2 regions of the Caulobacter sp. AVps16 genome follow, and region 2 is predicted to be linked to the other one. Evidence: predicted binding sites of a transcription regulator. Region 2 holds the regulator's gene; the other holds the start of a gene.

Region 1 (3,716 bases), 1.3 Mb from region 2:
CGCCAGACCCAGGCCCTGGGCCGTCGGGATCAGTTCGCGGGCGTGCGAGGCCCCGCGCAGGAACGAGAAATTGCTGGTGACCTGCAGCTCGGCATAGGCGGGGGTCATGGGGTCGCCCTAGCCCCCTCCGGACCTGACGGCCCTCCTCCGCCGGAGGGGGAAGATGAAATCATCCGCCCCCTCCGGGGGCGGACGACCGCGCAACCGGTCCGGTGGGGGCAAGTGCTCTGGCTACCCAAACAGGCCATGCAACCACCACTTCGGCTCGTCGCCCGTCCCGAACAGGCCCTGGCGAAAGATCCAGAACCGGCCGCCGGCTTCGTCCTCGACCCGGTAATAGTCGCGGATCCTGCCCGGTCCGGTGTCGTCGAAATCGCCGCGCCACCATTCCTGGCCGATGCGTTCGGGACCCTCGGCACGGCGCACGCGGTGCGAGCGGCCGCGCCACTGGAACTGGACCGGGGGATCGTCGGGCAGCTTGGCCATTGCCGTGATCGGCTCGGGCCGCTTGAACAGCCGCACCGGCCGGGGGCGTTCGGGGTCCCAGGTCTGGCCGGAAGGCGCGGCCAGCGGCGCGCGACGGATCACCGAGCGTTCGGGCACATGGCTCTCATACGGATCGGCCCGCCAGACGCGATCCTCGCCCAGCCGGTTGATCAGCCGGTCGACCAGGGGGGCCAGGGTCTCGTCCAGCCCGGCTCCGGCCTCGGCATCGAGCCGGGCCTGAACGGCGCTCAGGGGCTCGACGTCGGCGGCAAAGACCGTGACCACCTCGATGCCGAAGCCGGGATCAATCACGTCCAGCTTGGGGATCATCAGCCGGGTCAGGCGCGCGGCGTCGCGACCCGGCCGCGCCAGCCCCGCCCGCACCGCCATGGCCTTGCCGTCCAGCCGGTGAAAGACCACCTCGAACCGCCGCGCCCCCTGGCCCTCGGCCTCCAGCCGCTGGCAGATCAGGGCCGTGACGTCGCCGACCACCCGGGCCAGATCGTCGGGCGCGCTGATCGGCTCGGCAAAGGCCAGGCGGTCGAACCAGGGACTGGCCGGCCGGCGATAGACCAGGGCCTCGCCCGCCGCCCCCATAGCCTGGTCCAGGCGCAGGGTCAGGTTCAGGCCGAACCGCTTGGCCAGTTGGGCGCGAGGCAGGCCCAGGATCTGCTCGATCCGGAACAGGCCCAGACGCGGCAGCTGGTCGGTGGCGGTGGCGTCGAGGCGCAGGGCCGCCACCGGCAGATCGGCCAGCCGGTCGCGCTGACCGGCCGGCGGCGCGATCTCGCCGGCCTCGCCGAAGCGGGCCCCAAATCGCGCCAGGGCCCAGGCCGCGCCGGGCGTGTCGGCGATCGCCGCCCGGGCCGGCACGCCCCAGCGGGCCAGTCGCGCCAGCAGGTCGGCCATCATCGCCGCCTCGCCGCCCCACAGGTGGTCGGTCCCGGTGATGTCGAGGAACAGGCCGTCCGTACCGTCGAGGGCCACGGCTGGCGAGAACCGCACGCACCAGTCGCTCAGGGCCTCCAGGGCCGCGCGGTCGGCCTCGGGATCGTGGTCGGCGGTGACAAGGTCGGGGGCCAGGGCCATGGCGTCGGCAGCCTTCTGGCCAGGGCGCAGGCCCAGGGCCTCGGCCGTTTCGTCGATGGCGGCGAGGCGGCGGGTGCCGGAGTCCGAGATCAGCAGGGCAAAGGGGCGCGCTGTGGCGATACCCTCACCCGGCCCTGCGCCAGGATTCCGCCGTCGCCAGGTCGTGATCGGCCAGTTGGGACACCAGACGGAAAGGATGCGGGCCATGCTCGGCCTCCGAAGACTCCAGGATCCAGGCACCGGGGCGCCCGCCCCGGCAGCGTTCCAGCTCGACCCGCCAGCGCGGCGGGCCCAGGCCCGGCGTATCCGGCGGCGGCTGGCTGGGCGCGCTGCCGATGCGCCAGCGACTGAAGGAGGACGACCCCGACACCGTCCGCGCCCGCCCTGCGGGACCGCCATAGGGCCGCCGGTGCAGCAGGACGCCGAAACTGCCGCGCTTCTCGCTGGCCAGTTGCAGGCGGCGACCGATCTTCAGCTCCGGTGCCGCCGCCTCGCCGACCGCGGCGGCCACCCCGAGGGTCGAGAGGGCATCCTCCAGCACCGACAGTACCTCGGCATCGTCGCGGGCCCGGACCTGGATCAGCCGGTCGGTGGGAAGGCCAAGCCCCGCCAGGCCCGGGGTGAAAAGATCCGTGCGCCGCATCACCCAGACCACCGCCCCGCTCTTAAGCAACGGCCGGGTCAACAGGGCGGCGAAGGCGGCAGGGGCCGCCGAGGTCTCGTCCTCCAGCCCCGCGCCCATCACCTCGTGCCAGCAGCCCGACGGCAGTCCGCCCGCCGGAAAGCAGCTGTCGATACGGGGATCGCCCAGGGCCAGGACCGGACTCGGAGTCCGAGTCCCTGCTTCCAGAGCAGCGATCCGGCCCTTCAATGCCGCCAGGCGCGCCTCGCGCGGTACGGCCATCACTCCATTCCTTTGTTCCCTTTATGTTCTGATCTTATGGGCTTGGAGAGTCAAGCGGGCCCGGCCATGCTGCGTCAAACGGCCGTATGAAGCCCCTCCAGGAAACGTCTCCATGTCCTTCCAGCGCGTGCTGATCGCCAATCGCGGCGAGATCGCCCTCCGCATCGCCCGCGCCGCTGCCGAGCTGGGGATCGAAAGTGTCGCGGTCCATGCCGGCGACGACGCGGCCAGCCCGCACGTCGCCGCCGCCGACCAGGCCGTCGCCCTGCCCAGCACCGGGGCCCGGGCCTATCTCGACATCGAAGCCATCGTCGCCGCGGCCAGGGGCGCGGGCTGCGACGCCCTGCATCCCGGCTATGGCTTCCTGTCCGAGAACGCCGGACTGGCCCGCGCCTGCGCGGCGGCGGGGATCACCTTCATCGGCCCGGCCCCCGACCAGCTCGAGACCTTCGGCGACAAGGCCGCCGCCCGCGCCCTGGCCCAGAAGCTGGGCGTGCCCCTGATCCCCGGAACCGGCACCCTGGACCTGCCCGCCGCCGAGGCCTTCCTGACCCAGCACGGGGCGATCATGCTGAAGGCGCGGGCCGGCGGCGGCGGACGCGGCATGCGGCTGGTGCTGGATCCCGGCGAGCTGGACGCCGCCTTCGCCGCCTGCGCCCGCGAGGCCATGGCCGCGTTCGGCGATGACGGCCTCTATGCCGAGAAGCTGATCGAGCGCGCCCGCCATATCGAGGTGCAGATCGTCGGTGACGGAACCCGCGTGCTGGCGGTGGGCGACCGCGACTGCTCCCTGCAACGCCGCAACCAGAAGCTGGTCGAGATCGCCCCGGCCCCGAACCTGCCCGCCGCCACCCGGACGGCCATGGCCAGGGCGGCCGAGACCCTGTGCGCCGGCTATCGCGGCCTGGCGACCGTCGAGTTTCTGCTCGACACCGCCACCGGCGACTTCGCCTTCATCGAGACCAATCCCCGCCTGCAGGTCGAGCACACCGTCACCGAGGAGGTCACGGGCCTGGACCTCGTTCGCCTGCAGTTCGACCTGGCGGCGGGGCGGACCCTGGTCGAACTCGACCTGACCACGCCGCCCCTCGCCGTGGGCATCGCGATCCAGGCGCGGATCAATGCCGAGACCCTGGGTGCCGACGGACAGGTCAAGCCCTCGTCCGGAACCCTCACCGCCTATGCCCCTCCGGGCGGTCCGGGGGTGCGGGTGGACGGTGCCGGCGCGGTCGGCCTG
Region 2 (3,716 bases):
GGCCCTCCGCGTCCAGGACGATCACGGTCAGCCGACGGTCGTCGAGGAAGTGGCCGAGCGCCTGCCCAATGGGCGGGCCTATCTGACCTACACCCAGGGACCGCAGACACCGGCCGCCAATACCGGCGTCTATCAGGTCCCGGCCGGCTGCTACTTCATGATGGGCGATAATCGCGACAACTCGGTCGACAGCCGGTTCGATCCCGGACCGGCCCCGCGCGGATATGCACGCTGCGCCTGGGACAGCGCCCTGGACGGTCATCTGCCCCCCGAAAGGGGCATGGGCTTTGTACCGGCCGAGAACCTGGTGGGGCGGGCCGAGCGCGTGCTGTTTTCCTGGGCTCCGGCCAAGGGGCCGCGCTGGAGCCGGACCTTCAAGAACCTGTCGGCGGCTGCCAGGTCACCCTCAGCCTGAGTCGAATCAGGGTTCGGCCGGTGAGATCCGCGTCGGAATCAAAGCATCCTTGCGGTGTTCGGAGCGCTTTGGCTCACCGTTTCTGGCGGCGCGCCGGGAGAAGCCTGCCAGCCCGTGGTTCCAGGCTGCGAATGATGTTTCAGGCCCTAGCCCATGACGACAAAGGGAAATTCCATTCCGCCCCGGGCCATGATGCGCCTTACGGGCCATTCGACGCGACCCAGGTCGTCAACTTGACATTAAGGAAGAACGCCTAGAGAACATTCGCAAGGTTTGCGGTTTGTTCCGCGTCTTCATCGAGGTCGAGATGCTCACGCGCAAGCAGCACGAGCTGCTGATGTTCATCCATGAACGCATCAAGGAGAGCGGGGTTTCACCGTCCTTCGACGAGATGAAAGAGGCCCTGGACCTCGCCTCGAAGTCCGGCATCCACCGCCTGATCACCGCGCTGGAAGAGCGCGGCTTCATCCGCCGCCTGGCTCACAGGGCCCGGGCGCTGGAAGTGGTCAAGCTTCCGCAGCAGGCCACGACGGCTGCCCCGCCCAAGGGGCGCGGCACCTTCAAGCCCCAGGTGCTGGAGGGTGGCGGCTCCGTTCCCGCAGCTCCCGCCGGGGCCACGACGGCTGCCGCCAATGACAGCCGCGAATTGCCGATCCTGGGCAAGATCGCCGCTGGCACGCCCATCGACGCCATCCAGCACGAACGCGATCGACTGCCAGTGCCAGAATCCATGCTCGGCGGCGGGGAGCACTATGTTCTGGAGGTGCAGGGCGACTCGATGATCGAGGCCGGCATTCTCGACGGCGACTATGTCATCATCAAGAAGGGCGACACGGCCACCTCGGGGGAGATCGTCGTGGCCCTGGTCGGCGAGGAAGCCACGCTGAAGCGCCTGCGCAAGAAGGGCGGCTCAATCGCCCTGGAGGCGGCCAATCCCAAGTACGAGACCCGCATCTTCGGACCTGATCAGGTCGAGGTTCAGGGCAAACTGGTGGGGCTCATTCGCCGGTACCACTAGGTCTTCAGGCTTGGCGAGATTTGAGGCCGTCCCGGCGATGTCGGGGCGGCCTTTTTTGGTTTCCGGACCACTGGCCCCCTCCGCGCCTTCGGCGCTCCTCCCCCGCAGGGGGAAGATGGTGAGGTCCGCGCTACCGATCTTCCCCCTCCGGGGGAAGATGATCGCGAAGCGATCCGTAGGGGGCAAGTCGCCGCCCTGCCCTACTCCCGCGCGATCCGCGCCAGGTGCCCCAGGATCTTCTCCGCCGCATCCAGCCGCTGGGCCGGGCTGTCCCATTCGCCCTTGATCACCACCTTCTGGTCGGGCCTTACCTTCCAGATCAGGCTGTTCTTGGCGACGTACTGCATCAACCCCAGCGGGTTGGCGTAGGTATCGTTGCGGAAGCTGGCCACAGCCCCCTTGGGCCCGACATCGATCTTGGCGACATTGGCTTCGCGGCACAGGCCCTTGATGGCGACAACCTTGAGCAGGCTGTCAGTCTCGGGCGGCAACGGGCCGAAGCGGTCGATCAGCTCGGCCGCCAGGGCCTCGCGGTCGGCCGACTTCTCGGCTTCCGACAGACGGCGATAGAGCGACAGGCGCACATTGAGGTCCGGCACATACTCGTCCGGGATCATCACGGCCGCGCCGGTATTGATCTGGGGTGACCAGCCGCGATCCTCCAGCAGGGCTTCGGCACCCTGGCGCTGGCGCAGTTCGGCGACGGCATCTTCCAGCATCTGCTGATAGAGCTCGACCCCGATCTCCTTGATGTGGCCGCTCTGCTCGTCCCCGAGCAGGTTGCCCCCGCCGCGCTGGTCCAGATCGTGGCTGGCCAGCTGGAAGCCGGCCCCCAGGCTGTCGAGGGATTGCAGGACCTGCAGGCGCTTCTCGGCCGACAGGGTGATGGTCTTTTCGTTCGGCGTGGTCAGATAGGCATAGGCCCGCGCCTTGGACCGGCCGACCCGGCCGCGGATCTGATAGAGCTGGGCCAGGCCGAACATGTCGGCACGGTGCACGATCAGGGTGTTGGCCGAGGGGATGTCCAGCCCGCTTTCCACGATGGTCGTGGCGAGAAGCACGTCGTACTGGCCCTCATAGAAGGCCGTCATCACGTCTTCCAGCTGGGTGGCCGCCATCTGTCCGTGACCGACGATGTACTTCACCTCCGGCACCTGGGTGCGGAGGAACTTCTCGATCTCCTCCAGGTCCTTGATGCGCGGCACGACGTAATAGGCCTGGCCGCCGCGATACTTCTCGCGCAGCAGGGCCTCGCGCAGGGTCACCGGATCGAACGGGCTGATATAGGTCCGCACCGCCAGGCGATCGACCGGCGGGGTGGCGATGATCGACATTTCGCGAATGCCGCTGAGCGCCATCTGCAAGGTGCGCGGGATCGGGGTAGCGGTCAGGGTCAGCATGTGCACATCGGCGCGAAGCTCCTTGAGCTTCTCCTTGTGCTTGACCCCGAAGTGCTGCTCCTCGTCGACGATCACCAGGCCCAGGTCCTTGAACGAGACCTGCTTGCTGAGCACCGCATGGGTGCCGACAACGATCTCCATCTGGCCATTGGCCAGGCCTTCGCGGGTCTCGGCGGCTTCCTTGCCGGTGACCAGACGCGACAGGCGGGTGATCTTGACCGGCCAGCCCTGGAAGCGGTCCTTGAAGGTCTTGTAGTGCTGGCGGGCCAGCAAGGTGGTCGGGCAGACGATGGCCACCTGCTTGCCGCTCATGGCGACGACAAAGGCGGCGCGCAGGGCGACCTCGGTCTTGCCGAAGCCGACGTCGCCACAGATCAGGCGGTCCATGGGCTTGCCCGAGCCCAGATCACTCAGCACATCGGCGATGGCCGACAGCTGGTCGTCGGTTTCCTCATAGGGGAAGCGGGCGCAGAACTCGTCGAACACACCTTGCGGCGCATCGGTCTCTTCCACCGACTTCAGCTGGCGGGCGGCAGCGATCTGGATCAGGCCCTCGGCCATGACCCGCAGGCGTTCCTTGGCCTTGGCCTTGCGGCCCTGCCAGGCCGCGCCGCCGAGCTTGTCGAGCTGGACGTTCTCGCCGTCGGTGCCGTAGCGGGTCAGGAGGTCGATGTTCTCGACCGGCAGATAGAGCTTGGCCTCGCCGCCGTAGAGCAGGTCCAGGCAGTCGTGCGGCGCGCCCTGGACGTCGAGGGTCTTGAGGCCCTCATAGCGGCCGATGCCGTGGTCGATATGCACAACGAGATCGCCCGGCGTCAGGGCGCTGGCCTCGGCCAGGAAATTGGCGGCGCGGCGCTTCTTGCGCGGTCGGGCCAGGCGGTCG

Evidence for each region. Region 2 encodes LexA, which represses DNA repair genes until DNA is damaged. Its sites were predicted from a motif close to ATGTTCNCNANNTGTTCT; they were not measured.
Region 1: a site for LexA is predicted at 2,492-2,509, ahead of ACW17U_RS01330 (ImuA family protein). Genes of this name have one in related genera too.

What each region holds. Positions count from the first base shown of each region.
Region 1 covers NZ_CM178739.1:263,028-266,743, reverse strand. Annotated here, with positions in the region: gene ACW17U_RS01340 (error-prone DNA polymerase) at 1-108, opposite strand, end outside; gene ACW17U_RS01335 (Y-family DNA polymerase) at 232-1,611, opposite strand; gene ACW17U_RS01330 (ImuA family protein) at 1,700-2,479, opposite strand; gene ACW17U_RS01325 (acetyl-CoA carboxylase family protein) at 2,592-3,716, shown strand, end outside.
Region 2 covers NZ_CM178739.1:1,568,582-1,572,297, reverse strand. Annotated here, with positions in the region: gene lepB (signal peptidase I) at 1-415, shown strand, start outside; gene lexA (transcriptional repressor LexA) at 723-1,433, shown strand; gene mfd (transcription-repair coupling factor) at 1,634-3,716, opposite strand, start outside.